One region of the Lysinibacillus sp. GbtcB16 genome, then DNA from elsewhere that is predicted to be linked to it. Evidence: riboswitches for the same ligand, from Rfam matches in the RefSeq annotation. Region 1 holds a riboswitch; each other region holds the start of a gene.

Region 1 (4,940 bases):
CTTACACCTCTTCTTAATTAGTTACTACTGAAATAGTAACTAATTTATTCGGTGCTGTAAAGCCTAATTTTTTCATTGGCAAATGTTCACAACAGTAGCCTATAATAAAAATATGGAGGGATGATATGAATGAATTAATCGCCCAATTAAAAGAACTGGGATTGACAGAATATGAGGCAAAGGCCTATACAGCACTCGTACAAAATAGTCATGTCAGTGCCTACCAAGTTAGCAAAAACTCTGGAATACCAAGAGCTAGAATCTATGACATATTAAATGGTCTTGTTGAAAAGGGATTCGTACTGAAAGAGGAAACGGCGGATCAAACGACGTATTCTTCTATTCCTGTCGAAATGTTTTTGCAGCAAATTCAACAGCGCTGGCAATCAAATTTTACGTCGATTAGTGATCAATTAGAAAAATTAGAAACGAAAGAACAGGAAGCGGAACCTAAAGTGTTAATGCTAAAAGGGAAGCAGACAATCATCAATTATTGTCAAAACTTATTAAAAAAAGCAGAGACAAAAATTATCCTATCGATGTGGGAAGATATGTACGATGCCTTACGCGAGGATATCGAAGGGGTATCACAGCATGTGAAGGTGCATGGCATTACCTTATATGTCGGGGAACATCTGGCATCTATCGATCAGCACAGAGCCACACACTATACGAGAAAGACTTCTACACCCCACTGGTTTATTTTATCGGTTGATGGACAAGAAATGATTTATGGTCACTCGCCGTCGAATCAAGAAACCGCTTTTATAACGAATGATCCTGTGCATATATATTTATTAGAGGATTATGTTTGGCATGATGTTCTTATCAATCGACTAGTGAAGCGTGATGATAAAGAGCTTGAGGACTGGATTGCTAAAGAGCGTAAAGCATTTTTTTTAGAGTAGCTATAAGGGAAGGGGAGCATCTTGGAAAAATGGATGTTGCCAGTATTGTTTTATGTCTTATGGATTGGTGGATGTGATTCTGCACCGCTGCCAGTTCCACCTAAGATTCAGGAGCTAACCATCGTTCCTGACCATATCCAACAGCATATTATAGCTAAAGACAGAATTCAATTATTGTATGAAGATGACGTGACGTACTATCTTGTCATGTTTTCGAAAGGAAATGTGCTAGCAAGTGTGGCAGCAAATGAAGATCGGTTAGTCATTCATTTCAAGGAAGGAAGCGAGCAAAAGAAAGAAGCTCAACCGTATGTCTATGCTATCAACAAAAGCCCAGAGCTGACAATTATTGAACTATATATTAACGGAAAAAGCATGCCGATAGATCGCATGACTAGGATGTAATAAAAAACCGAAATCCCTAAAAAAAGAGATTTCGGTTTTTGTTGATATTAATAAAATACTTTATCTACATTGTATTTGGAGCGGAACGTATTAATCGCATACGTTTCATAAATTTCACGTTCCATAGGATCTTCTACTTCATAGACTTCAATTTTGAAGACCTCGTCACGATAGTTTTTCATCGGAGATACATTGTCTTCAAAATGTTTTTTAATGCGTTGGCGAATTTTACGTGCTTTACCGACAAATAATAGCTCATTCTTTTCATTATAAAATAAGAAAATGCCGCCTTTATCACGAGTGATTTTGTGGAAGTCGATGAAACCAAAGTATGGTGTAATTGGGACATCACCTGGTTTTACATCTTGTTCGCGTTGGCGAATGACTACATCTGGTTTTGGAAATTCAATATTAATCAAAGTATTCACGTTCCTCTCTATTACTAAAGATATATGGTAACATAATAGCGGCATGTTTACCATAAAATTTCATGTAGAATAACCATATACAGCAAGCTTAGTGTTTATCAAATGATGGGAGAACATGCATAGGAATAACAAAATATTCTATGAATTATTGATATTCTAACTAGTCCATGTTACAATTCAAGATAATTAAATAATCTTATCAAGAGAAGCAGAGGGATTTGGCCCGATGACGCTTCAGCAACCTCTAACAAATGTTAGAAAGGTGCTAATTCCAGCAAAGGTTTTTCCTTTGAGAGATAAGAGTGAACGTGAAAAAAATCCTTCTCATTCTATCTCATATGGAATGTGGAGGATTTTTTAATTTTTTCGAAAAAGGAGCAAAAAAGAGAGGGGAACGTAAGATGCCAATTAATATTCCGAAAAATTTACCTGCTGGAGAACATTTACGTGAGGAAAAAATCTTCGTGATGGAAGAGGACCGTGCGAGAACACAGCAAATACGTCCATTAAATATATTAATCTTAAATTTGATGCCCGAAAAAGAAAAAACGGAGCTACAATTACTACGATTACTAGGAAATACGCCATTACAAGTGAATATTACTTTTTTAAACACGGCTACTCATGAATCTAAAAATGTCAGTAAATCTCATTTGCAATTATTCTACACAACGTTTAACCAAATTCGTCATCGACGCTATGATGGTATGATTATTACGGGTGCGCCTGTAGAAAAAATGCCGTTTGAAGAGGTTAACTATTGGCAGGAAATTGCTGAAATTATGGATTGGTCTAAAAAGAATGTGACATCCGTGCTACATATATGTTGGGGGGCACAGGCTGCGCTATATCATCATTATGGGATTGGAAAGGTCGAGCTTTCTGCTAAATGCTCCGGGGTTTATTCTCATGTGATTACTGATTTAACAGTAGATTTAGTACGAGGCTTTAGTGATTTATTTACTGCCCCTCATTCTCGCTATACATCTGTCTCGATTGACGAGGTTCGCAATCATCAAGAGTTACGATTATTATCCTATTCAGAGGATGCGGGTGTGTTTATCGTGCAATCTAAAGATAATAAAAACATTATGATTACTGGACATTTAGAATATGATGCGACAACATTAGCCGATGAATACAGTCGCGATGTTGCCAAGGGTATCAATATAGACGTTCCAGTAAACTACTTCCCAAATGATGATCCAGCAAAGGCACCGATGAATACATGGCGTGCCCATACGCATTTATTGTTCTCCAACTGGTTGAACTACTACGTATACCAAGAGACACCATATGAATGGGATTTTGTGGACGAAATTGAATATCATATTTAAATAACACTGAAAAAGTCTAATTTCTTCGCTAAGCAGCTTGAAGGAATTAGACTTTGTTATTCTAGATTTTTCTTGTCAGAACTCGTTTTATCCGGTGTCGCCTGATCATCCTGTTTGGATGTAGCGTTGCCAGCTTCAGACTGAATCACTTGGCTGGAATTCGACGTAGCAGATTTATCTTGATTGTCTTGAGTAGAAACTGGATTATCTATTTTTTCTTGATTATCCTGATTGTCTTGAGTGCTATCTGTATTAGCATCGTTAGTCTGATTCTCCTGATTGGAATTCATAGTAGCAGGTTTCGTCTGATTCACTTGATTAGAAACCGCATTACTCGCATCAGTCATTAGCCCCTCATTAGAATCCGCATGACCCATTTCAGTTGAATTACCTAGTGATTTTCGGTTACGAATAACAGCTACAATGAGGAGAAGTATGGGTAATAATATGGTGCAAACAAATGCATAAATTGGCCAAATCTCATCATTATAAATGTTGGAATGGACGATGTCTGGGTGAACAATTTGCGAAAGTCCGACCATAATAATACCCATTGGTAGGATTAGTGGGCGGTGATCCTTCAATTTCATAATTTGTGCAATTCCAACAACAGTTGTATAGAAGTACATAAACGTTCGAATAAAAATGGATACAATCCACATAAAAGCCATGATTATTTCAATACGCTGTAAAAAATTTCCGATAGAGATTCTTTGTGCTAGGGCATAGCTAGGGAAAGTTCGCGAAGCCGTGTTGGCTGGCCCTAATACTAAAATGGATAGAATAATTAATGTTACTAGTACAAATCCACCGAGAAGCATGCCTATGAAAAATCCTTTTTTTGAGGATTGCTGGACATTGACACTCGCAGGGTAAATCATTAATAACATAACTAACGAAAAAGAAAAGACACTTATAAAGCGGATGATACTATATAAGATGGATGTTTTGGATGCTTCCATAATTGGTTGTATATTTTCAAATTTAATTTGTGGGGTGATACTGACAACAAAGAAAATAAAAATTAAGACAAACATAGGGAAAAGTATTTCTGCTGAACGAGCAAAGTTTTCTATCCCTAAATAGGTAGCATACATAATTATAATAATAAACAACAAGGCAAATGCCATAGTAGGCGTCTCCGGCATTACCTCTGTTTTCATAAAAGCACCAATAAAATACAGTAATTCTCCTCCCGCAAATAGGGTAAGAGAAAGGAAGCACACCACTGTGATTTTTCCAAAAAAGCGCCCGAGAAGCTTTTCATTTGCTTCAATAAAATTCAGTGTCGGTGTTTGGTCGCCTAACGTCACAAATAATTTCACAACAAGCAAACTAAGGACAACACCAATACTTGCAGCAATCCACGCATCTTGCTTACTAGAGCTTGCAATACTTGAAGGGATGATTAAGATGGCAGTACCGATAGAAAGGAGGAATGTGATAATTGTAAATTGTCTTGAACTAATTACTTCTTTTTCCATATAATTGTCCTCCATTTCATGTCGATGTGTCTACTATTTTGTGAGTGAAACGATAAAATCTTTAATTGGTGTAAAAATAAAGGTTATAAAATCTAGAGGACTCGGGATATTTATTTTGAGAGCAATGCCCATATTAAGCGCTGTTCCAATTAGTAATAGGATTGAAAAAACAAGAATGGTTTTGGTCTCTTGTTGTTTTTTGAGTTTCGGGATATATAGTAACGCAATAATGATTGAAATGATTAAGATGGCTATTGCTAGTACCAAACCACTATCCCTCCTTTGGCTTTTTTAATAATGAGTTTTGCATTGTTCCTAAACCTTGTGTTGTCACTTTTACATGTACATGGATTGGTAGATCAGGATAGATGGTTGACC
Region 2 (4,940 bases), on a different contig from region 1:
TTATTGAAATGTTTAACGGAACGATTGATGAGGAATTTTACCAAAGGCGTGTGAAAATTGCAAAGGTGCACGTACATATTGGGCTTAGAACACAATGGTATATTTGCGCGTTCCAAGATTTATCTCTCTCATTTATAGACTTGGTTGAACAGCATATCGATCATCCACGAGATCAGTTTAATACAATAAGGGCCATATCTAAAATTTGTAATTTCGAGCAGCAACTTGTTTTAGAGGCATATGAAAATACAGTTGAACAGCATAAAGAAAACATGGAACTAGAAAAAGAAGCAATTGAACGGCAAATTGTACAATCCTCTGAATTGCTTGCGACCATTTCACAGGAAACTAATAATTCGTTTTGCAGACTAAGTGAGCAGTCTGGGGAAATTGAACAATTGGCAAAGAGATCGCTAGAAGTGTCTACTCTCGCTGAAAACCAAGCACTGGATGGACGTGAATGTTTAAAGAAACAATCACTAAATATGCATAATATTATTCAGTCTCTTCATGATATAGAAGAAAATATTGAACAATTATCTGATATGTCGAAGGAAATGGAAACAATTATGAGTGTCGTAACCAATATTGCCAATCAGACCAATTTGTTGGCCTTAAATGCCGCTATTGAAGCGGCCCGTGCCGGAGAAGCAGGGAAGGGATTTAGTGTAGTAGCTGATGAAGTACGTAAATTATCCATTCAAACAAAGGAATCTGTCACCGCTGTTGCATTATTGTTGCAAAAAACGAGTGAACGCACCGGGAAATTAGAGCAATCTCTCATTCATATCCAAGAAGAAGTGGCATCTGGTGAGGATAATATGTTACACACGGAAGGTCAATTTACAAATATAGTAGGGGCAATGACAGAAGCAAAAGATCAAAATGATTGCATGGCGACGAAAATACAAGCAATCGCAGGTATATTAAGTGGGCTGGGTAGTTCTTTTACTGAAGTAACGAACTCAGCAGAAAAATTAGCTAGCTTTGCCCAAAATTTAAAAAGCTAGATCACTAGTAACCATATTAAACACTATAGTACTCATTATAATGTGTGTTTAGTAAGCATAATTTTTGGAGCTAGAGCTATCTCATAGTTGAGGTAGCTCTATTTTTGCTAAATTTGTAAAGGGTTTAACGTAATTTTCAATGAAAATAAGTTTATACTGTAGACAGAACTAAAAATAGGGGCGGTTTACTATGAAAACAGTTGTTGTATTAGGTGGCGGCATTACTGGTTTATGCACAATGCATTATCTACAACGCCAAGTGAAGGAAAAAAAATTAGATGTTCAGCTAGTGCTCGTAGAAAAAAATACATATTTAGGTGGCAAACTATATTCAGCCTATGAACAAGGTTTTATTATGGAAACTGGTGCTGACTCTATCGTAGCTCGCCATAAAGGTGTAATGGAGCTAGTGCAGGAGCTAGACTTTGAAGATCATCTCGTTTACAACGAAACAGGTGTATCCTATATTTATACAAATAACGAGTTGCACGCCATTCCAGCGGATTCTACTTTCGGTATACCTATGAGTGTGGCATCACTTGAGGAAAGCACTCTTATCTCAGATCTGGCCAAACAAGAAGCTTTAAAAGATTTAACTTTACCCAATGCAGGTTTTACAAAAGAAAGCTCGATAGGGGAATTTTTAACTTATTATCTTGGCGAAGAGCTTGTGGAAAATCAAATTGCACCTGTTTTAGCAGGTGTCTATTCTGGTGATTTACACCAACTTTCTATTGCTTCTACTTTACCGTATTTAATTGACTATAAAAATGACTATGGAAGTATCATAAAAGGTTTTGATGCGAATCGTGAGCAATTTGTTAAAGCTGCTAATAAAAAATTTATTTCATTTCAAAATGGGTTATCCTCTTTAATTGAGCGATTAGAACAGACATTAACAGAGGTAGATATCATTAAAGGGGTAGCCACAAATCATGTCCAAAAAATGGGGAACCAATATTCGATTACATTAGCAAATGGTCAAAACATTGAGGCAGAATATGTTGTTCTAGCGCTACCGAATGAAGCGGTTCAAAGTATATTACAGGATGACTCCTTAACACATTATTTTGATCAGTTTACTACAGCATCAGCCATTACTATTTATCTAGGCTTTGATGTGCCTGATGCAAACTTACCAGCGGATGGAACAGGCTATATTGTATCCCATAATTCTGATGTCACTTGTAATGCAGCGACTTGGACGAGTCGCAAGTGGAAGCATACATCGAAAAACAATCAACTACTTGTTCGCCTATTCTATAAGAGTATTAATCCGGCGTATGAGCAGTTACGTAAAATGACTGACGACGAATTGGCAGCCATCGCTTTAGAAGATGTTCGGAAAAGCCTAGGAATAGATGAAAAGCCAACCGTTGTGAATGTCACAAAGTGGATTGATCAAATGCCTAAATATGACTTAGCTCACCGGGAAGCGCTGCAAGGCTTACTATTAGAGCTGAATGAAAACTATCCAAATTTATCGATTGCGGGTTGCTCTTATTTTGGAGTAGGTATTGGTGCTTGCATTCAAAATGGGAAAAAAATTGGTGAAGAGCTTGCAGAAGAACTATCCAATTTCTAAGTTTTTAAACGAAAAATTTCTTTGTTATGTGAAATAGTCTTGACTCATTCGTCTGTAAACGATATGATTCTTTTAATTATTTAAAAAATTCATACTTAATAATTCTTATCAAGAGAAGCAGAGGGACTGGCCCATTGAAGCTTCAGCAACCAACTTTTTGTCAGGTGCTAAATCCAGAAGACCGTTGAGTCGAAGATGAGAAGGAACAATAATGATGAGTCGTTAAAGCCTTCTTTTTATATAAAAGAAGGCTTTTTATTATACAGAAATAGAGGAAGAGAGGCTAGTTTTATGGGATTGCTTGAAAGGTTACAAACGCATGTATTGACGGCAGACGGTGCAATAGGCACAGTGTTGTATGGCTATGGATTGGAGTATTGTCATGAGGAAATGAATGTTCAGAGACCTGAATTAATTGAAAAGATTCATAGAGAATATATCGCAGCGGGTGCTGATATTATTCAAACGAATACGTACGGTGCCAATGCCATTAAATTAGCTCGCTATGGATTAGAATCAAGTGTTCAACAATTTAATGAAGCAGCTATTACTATTGCTAAGCGAGCAGCAGCGGATGGCGGTCAATTTGTTTTAGGAACGATTGGTGGTATTCGTGGCATTCGTAAAAGCGATGCAACATTAGATGACATATTAGCGACCGTTGATGAGCAGGCAAGTGTGTTACTTGCAGGAAATCCTGATGGTCTTTTACTCGAAACTTATTATGATTTTGAAGAATTAACAGCGACATTAAACATGCTACGCGCCAAAACTAATATACCGATAATTGCTCAAGTATCTATGCATGAGCCTGGTGTTTTACAAAATGGTATGTCTTTAAATAATGCGCTACATGAATTAGAGACTCTTGGTGCAGATATTGTTGGTGTCAATTGCCGTCTTGGTCCATATCATACGATTCAAGCGTTTGAGGGAGTAGAACTTCCGGAAAAGGCATTTATGTCAGCCTATCCAAATGCTTCGCTATTAGATTTAGAGGACGGGCGTGTTGTTTATGAGTCGGAGGCTGATTATTTTGGTCGCGCTGCTGTTGAGCTGCGTGATCAGGGTGTTCGTTTAATTGGGGGCTGTTGTGGTACGACACCAAAGCATATTGCAGCCGCAAAGAAGTATTTAGAAGAGCTATCACCAGTTAGTGAAAAGCATGCGAAGCCTGCAAAGATTGAGATTGTTCGTGATGCTGAGCCAGCTAAATTTGAACCACTTCATGAAAAGGTAAAGCGTGAACGCTCGGTCATTGTAGAGTTGGATACACCTAGACACTTAGAAATAGATGGGTTTCTTGAAGGGGCCAAGCAACTATATGAGGCAGGTGCCGATGTAGTTATGATGGCAGACAATTCATTGGCATCCCCACGTATTAGTAATATTGCAATGGGGGCGTTATTGAAAAGCTCTAATGGCGTACGCCCCCTTACACATATTACCTGTCGAGATCGTAATTTAATTGGTCTGCAATCACATTTAATGGGGTTAAATGCCTTAGGAATTCATGATGTGCTAGCTGTTACAGGTGACCCAACCAAGGTTGGAGATTTTCCTGGTGCCACTAGCGTCTATGATGTCTCCTCGATGGAGCTGATCCAATTAATTAAACAATTAAATGAAGGGGTTTCTTTCTCAGGGAAACCATTACGGAAAAAGGCTAACTTCTCTGTGGCTGCTGCATTTAACCCAAATGTTCGTGTATTAGATCGTGCTGTGGCACGCTTAGAAAAAAAGATGGAGCATGGGGCAGACTATTTCATTTCACAGCCTGTTTATACAAAGGAAAAAATTATAGAAATATATGAAGCAACGAAGCATTTACAAGCACCGATTTATATTGGCATTATGCCCGTTACGAGTTATAAAAGTGCAGAGTTTTTACATCATGAGGTGCCAGGCATAAAATTATCTGAAGATGCTTTATCAAGGATGAAAGCATGTGGTGAAGATAAGGAACGCGCCACACTTGAGGGGATTGCAATTGCCAAGGAATTAGTAGAGGTGGCTGCGCAATATTTCAATGGCATTTACCTTATTACACCATTTTTACGCTACGATGTGACATTAGAATTAATGAAATATATAGAGCAATTGGATGAACAGAAAAAAGGGGTAAGTATAAATGGCTAAGCACTTGATTGAAGAACAACTTGATAAACGAATATTAATTCTCGATGGCGCAATGGGAACCATGCTGCAAAATGAAAACTTATCAGCCGATGATTTTGGTGGGGAGGACCTAGATGGCTGTAATGAAAATCTAGTGCTTACTAGACCTGATGTCATCGAGAAAATTCATCATAAGTACTTAGAGGCAGGGGCAGATATTATTTGTA
Region 3 (4,940 bases), on a different contig from region 1:
TCAACGTGCCATCTCATTATCCTTTCACCACAACATCTTGATAAAGTCCTGGTCGACGATCATCGTATACAGGAATTCTTCCACGTACTTCATCAACTATGGAGAAATCCACATCAATTACTGCTACTTCCTCGTCTTCAGCACCAACCCAAAGCACCTCACCCCATGGCTGAATAATCATCGATTGCCCATTAAAATTTTCTACTTTTCTCGAAATACGGTTAACTGCTATAACAAAGCATTGGTTTTCAATCGCTCGCGCTTGCAGCAATGTTTTCCAATGATCAATTCTAGGTGTCGGCCATTGAGCTGGTACAAACAGCACCTTTGCTCCTTGGAGGGCATGTGCACGTAACCACTCAGGGAAACGAATATCATAGCAAATGACACCAGCCGCCTCAATAGGTCCTAGCGCGAATCGATTCATATCATCTCCCGCTTCTAAGTAAAGATGCTCGTCCATTAAACGGAAAAGATGGGCTTTGCTATATTCCCCAACAAGTAATCCATTATTATCAAATGTATACATCGTATTGTAAAACTTGTCGTTCTTTTTTATTGAAACGGAGCCACCGACAATATGTACACTAAGTTCCTTCGCTAAGTTAGCTAAAAATGCCTTTGTACGCTCACCGTTAACATCCGCCAATTCTGGTAGCTTCTCTAGTGCGTAGCCCGTATTCCACATTTCCGGAAGCACAATAATTTCTGCCCCCAGTTTTGCGGCTTCACGAATCTTGTCCTCTGCCCGTGTAAAATTTTCTTCTACTTTGCCGAAGCCAACGTTTAACTGAATACAACCGATTTTCATATTCATTCCTCCTCTAGACAATTAACAAAAAAAGTACTACTATTTGCTTCATATTCTTCAATAATAATTATTATATTCTGAAAAAGGTGATCATGCATGGAATTCTCTAAAAAACTACAGCAATTACCCACTCAATTTTTTGCGGCGCTTGTCCAAAAAGTAAACAATGCCTTGGAAGAAGGTCGTGATGTGATTAATCTCGGGCAAGGAAATCCCGACCAACCTACGCCCACTCATATCATTCAAGCATTGCAGGAAGCAGCTGAAAATCCTCAAAACCACAAATATTCGCCTTTTCGTGGTATCGCCGAATTACGTCAAGCGGCTGCCGACTTTTATAAACGAGAATATGATGTGGAGATTGATCCTGATACTGAAGTAGCGATTCTTGGTGGCACAAAAATTGGTCTTGTTGAGCTACCTTTGGCTGTGTTAAATCCAGGCGATACGATGCTATTACCCGACCCGGGCTATCCAGACTACTTATCTGGTGTTGTATTAGGTGATGTTAATTTTGAAGTGATGCCACTATTTGCTGAGAATAATTTCTTACCTGATTATGAGGCCCTACCTAAAGAAGTTAAAGAAAAAGCCAAGTTACTTTACTTAAATTACCCAAATAATCCTACGGGTGGTACCGCTACACTTGAATTTTTTGAAGAAACCATTCGTTTTGCTAAGGAGCATAATATTATCGTATCACATGATTTTGCTTATGGTGCAATCGGATTTGATGGCAATAAACCTATTAGTTTCTTACAGGCAAATGGTGCAAAAGAAGTTGGAATCGAAATGTACACATTATCAAAGACTTATAATATGGCAGGTTGGCGCATAGGCTTTGCTGTAGGTAATGCTGATTTGATTGCCGCGATTAATCTTATTCAAGATCATTTGTTTTGTAGTCAATTCCCTGCTATTCAACACGCAGCAGCTATTGCACTGACCTCTTCGCAGGAATGTGCAGATGAGCTAAGAGCTACCTATGAGCGTCGTCGAAATGTTCTAATCGAAGAAGCTCATAGAATTGGCTGGCAAATAACGGCACCAAGGGGCTCCTTCTTTGCCTGGCTCCCTGTCCCATTAGGTTTCACTAGCGAACAATTTGCCGATATTTTGCTCGACAAAGCTGATATTGCGGTAGCCGCAGGAAATGGCTTTGGTCAATATGGAGAAGGCTATGTGCGTATTGGCTTACTTGTAAGCGAGGAACGTTTACGAGAAGCCATGCATAGAATTGAGCAATTAAAATTATTTTAACATGGAACAAAATGGAGTCCTGTAGCTTTCACTAGCTACAGGACTTACTATTTTTCAATTTTCCTTGGAAGATCTAACTCCTGTTCTAATGGATAAAATTGTACGTGACCTGTTTCATCATCCAACTGACGGATATGCTGAATGCCTTGAACTTCTGCCAGCACTATATCTGCTGTTATGACGATATTTCCGCCCTTTATAAAATGACCGCCTGAAACCACTCCCCATTGATCACTCATGGAACCATGGAAATGCGTTTCATATTGTGCATCACGCTTACAAACAACTCCTGAACCTTGGATAAACTCGAGTGGCCCCTCTTTCTCGACCACATCACTAAATTGAACTTTAATGTGAGAAGTTTCATCAGGTACTAAATAAACAAAGCTACTTTTTTGAAAACTACCAATACAACTAATAATGGTTGCTGATTCAATTTTATTCTCTTCACAAAGTGCCTCAATTCCTTCAATGATGTCTGTCCCCATGAGAAGACGAGCACTAATCACCTTACCAAATGAACCTATGCCATAATTAACTCTTACGGACAATCTTCTCCCTCCTTCGCGACAAAATATTATAACAATATAAAAAATTTTAATAATATTTATTGACTTACTATACCCTATAAATTATATTAGTTCTATCGGAAATACAAAAATATAATATGAATCTCTTATCAAGAGTAGCTGAGGGACTGGCCCTATGAAGCTCGGCAACCTCCTTTTATGAAGGAAGGTGCTAAATCCTGCAAACGAAATTCGTTTGATAGATAAGAGAGGACTTTTTTCATGAGCCTCTCTTAATTTGTAAGAGAGTTTTTTTTATTTTCAAAAACCGATAAAACAATTTTTGGAGGTAGTTTTCATGAAGAAGAAAAATAAATTTTTAGTAGGTTTAGCAAGTCTTACATTAGTAGCAGCACTAGCGGGCTGTGGCTCTAAAGAAGATAGCAAAGGAAAAGGCGAAGCTATCGATGAAAATAAAATTGTTGTGGGTGTCACTTCAGGACCTCATGAGCAAATTGCAGAGGTAGCTGCTAAAGTTGCAAAGGAAAAAGGTCTAGAAGTAGAACTAAAATCATTTTCTGATTATGTTTTACCAAACACATCCTTAGCAGAAGGAGATCTTGACGCAAACAGCTATCAGCATAAACCTTTCCTCGATACATTTAATAAAGATCACGATACAGATTTAGTACCGGTTGGCAAAACAATTTTAAATCCAATGGGTATTTACTCTGAAAAATATAAATCATTGGATGACGTTCCTGAAGGCGCAACATTTGGCTTACCGAATGACCCAACAAATGGAGCCCGTGCTCTCTTTGTTTTACAAGAGGCAGGCTATATTAAATTAAAAGATGGAGCGGACTTAACAGCATCTGTTCGTGACGTGGAAGAAAACAAAAAGAATTTAAAATTCATAGAATTAGAAGCTGCACAAATTCCTAAGCAGCTTAGTGAAGTAGATGTAGCTGCTATTAATACTAACTTTGCGCTGGAAGCTGGCATTAATCCGCAAGAGGACTCTATTCTTTTAGAATCTACTGACTCTCCATATGTGAACTACATTGTCGTTCGTGCAGAAAATGAAAACGACCCAACGATTAAAAAGTTCATTGAGGTTTATCAATCTGATGAAGTGCGCCAATTCATTGAAGAGGAATTCAAAGGTTCTGTAATCCCTAGCTGGTAATACGTGTGATAAGCTAAAGAATCTGCCATATTTCCACTATGGAAACCGTGCAGATTCTTGCTTTTTAGAAGTTAAGAAAGGAGCAATCAATCTGATGATTCAATTACAAAATATTTCAAAAGAATATAAGACAAAAAAAGGCAGTATTAAAGCTGTGGATGGAATCAATCTTCATGTAAAAAAAGGGCAAATTCATGGTGTAATTGGGTATAGTGGTGCCGGTAAAAGTACGCTGATTCGTTGTGTTAATTTACTAGAGCGTCCTTCAGCAGGCAAAGTCTTGATAGACAATGTGGATATTACTACCCTTTCACTTCATGACTTACGTCAAACACGACAAAAGATTGGTATGATTTTTCAACATTTTAATCTCTTAAAGACAGCAACCGTTTATAACAATATTGCAGTTCCCTTAAAGCTACTTGGTTATAACGAAACAGAAGTCAAAAATCGTGTAGCTAAATATGCGGAAATTGTAGGTTTAACAGAAAAGCTAGATAGCTACCCTAATCAGCTTTCAGGTGGACAAAAGCAACGTGTCGCTATTGCACGCGCTCTAGCGCAAGAGCCAGAAATTTTACTTAGTGATGAAGCAACAAGTGCGCTTGATCCTGAGACTACAGAGGCTATTCTTGAACTATTGTTAAAAATTAATCGTGAATTAGGAATTACAATCCTACTGATTACACATGAAATGAATGTCATTCAGAAAATTTGTGATGAGGTATCTGTTCTAGAAGCAGGGAAAGTAGTTGAATTTGGTACGGCTATCGAGCTCTTTGCAAAACCACAACACCCTACTACAAGAAAGTTCTTAAGTACCATTTCACAACGTAACTTAACTCCTTCTCTTATTGAGCAGTTAAATGTTTCTGGTAGCGTCATTCGTTTAACATTTCTTGGAGAAAGTACTGGTAAGCCATTATTGGCTGAAGTCACCAAAGTATATGATGTACAACCAAACATTTTAACAGCCAATATTATTGAATTAAAAAATGGCATTGTTGGTAATATTGTGGTGCATTTAAACGGAGAGCCCAACATTGTTCAAAAGGCGCTAACCTATTTTGCAGAGAATGGCGTTACTGTGGAAGAGTTAGGAGGAGAGATCCATGAGTAATTTCTTTAATGATTGGTCAGAGGTTATTGGCAAAGCAATTATCGAAACATT

What was found. A riboswitch is a leader RNA that binds a small molecule or an ion and turns the genes downstream of it on or off. The one in region 1 is predicted to bind S-adenosylmethionine.
Region 2: it holds a riboswitch for S-adenosylmethionine, as region 1 does, so the genes downstream of both, KVT27_RS20160 (bifunctional homocysteine S-methyltransferase/methylenetetrahydrofolate reductase) here and metA (homoserine O-acetyltransferase MetA) in region 1, are expected to answer to the same signal.
Region 3: it holds a riboswitch for S-adenosylmethionine, as region 1 does, so the genes downstream of both, KVT27_RS17235 (MetQ/NlpA family ABC transporter substrate-binding protein) here and metA (homoserine O-acetyltransferase MetA) in region 1, are expected to answer to the same signal.

The regions. Positions count from the first base shown of each region.
Region 1 covers NZ_JAGXJV010000001.1:1,848,360-1,853,299, reverse strand. The annotation lists gene KVT27_RS09275 (TrmB family transcriptional regulator) at 126-908, shown strand; gene KVT27_RS09270 (hypothetical protein) at 930-1,313, shown strand; gene KVT27_RS09265 (nucleotide excision repair endonuclease) at 1,361-1,732, opposite strand; SAM riboswitch class I at 1,935-2,044, shown strand; gene metA (homoserine O-acetyltransferase MetA) at 2,143-3,078, shown strand; gene KVT27_RS09255 (GerAB/ArcD/ProY family transporter) at 3,135-4,562, opposite strand; gene KVT27_RS09250 (hypothetical protein) at 4,596-4,829, opposite strand; gene KVT27_RS09245 (Ger(x)C family spore germination protein) at 4,834-4,940, opposite strand, start outside.
Region 2 covers NZ_JAGXJV010000009.1:31,764-36,703, reverse strand. The annotation lists partial or broken gene KVT27_RS27560 (protoglobin domain-containing protein) at 1-239, shown strand, start outside; partial or broken gene KVT27_RS27555 (methyl-accepting chemotaxis protein) at 522-1,010, shown strand; gene hemG (protoporphyrinogen oxidase) at 1,201-2,595, shown strand; SAM riboswitch class I at 2,698-2,797, shown strand; gene KVT27_RS20160 (bifunctional homocysteine S-methyltransferase/methylenetetrahydrofolate reductase) at 2,887-4,734, shown strand; gene metH (methionine synthase) at 4,727-4,940, shown strand, end outside.
Region 3 covers NZ_JAGXJV010000005.1:19,196-24,135, reverse strand. The annotation lists gene KVT27_RS17250 (carbon-nitrogen family hydrolase) at 17-811, opposite strand; gene KVT27_RS17245 (pyridoxal phosphate-dependent aminotransferase) at 908-2,071, shown strand; gene KVT27_RS17240 (PPC domain-containing DNA-binding protein) at 2,119-2,622, opposite strand; SAM riboswitch class I at 2,745-2,850, shown strand; gene KVT27_RS17235 (MetQ/NlpA family ABC transporter substrate-binding protein) at 2,939-3,769, shown strand; gene KVT27_RS17230 (methionine ABC transporter ATP-binding protein) at 3,864-4,889, shown strand; gene KVT27_RS17225 (methionine ABC transporter permease) at 4,882-4,940, shown strand, end outside.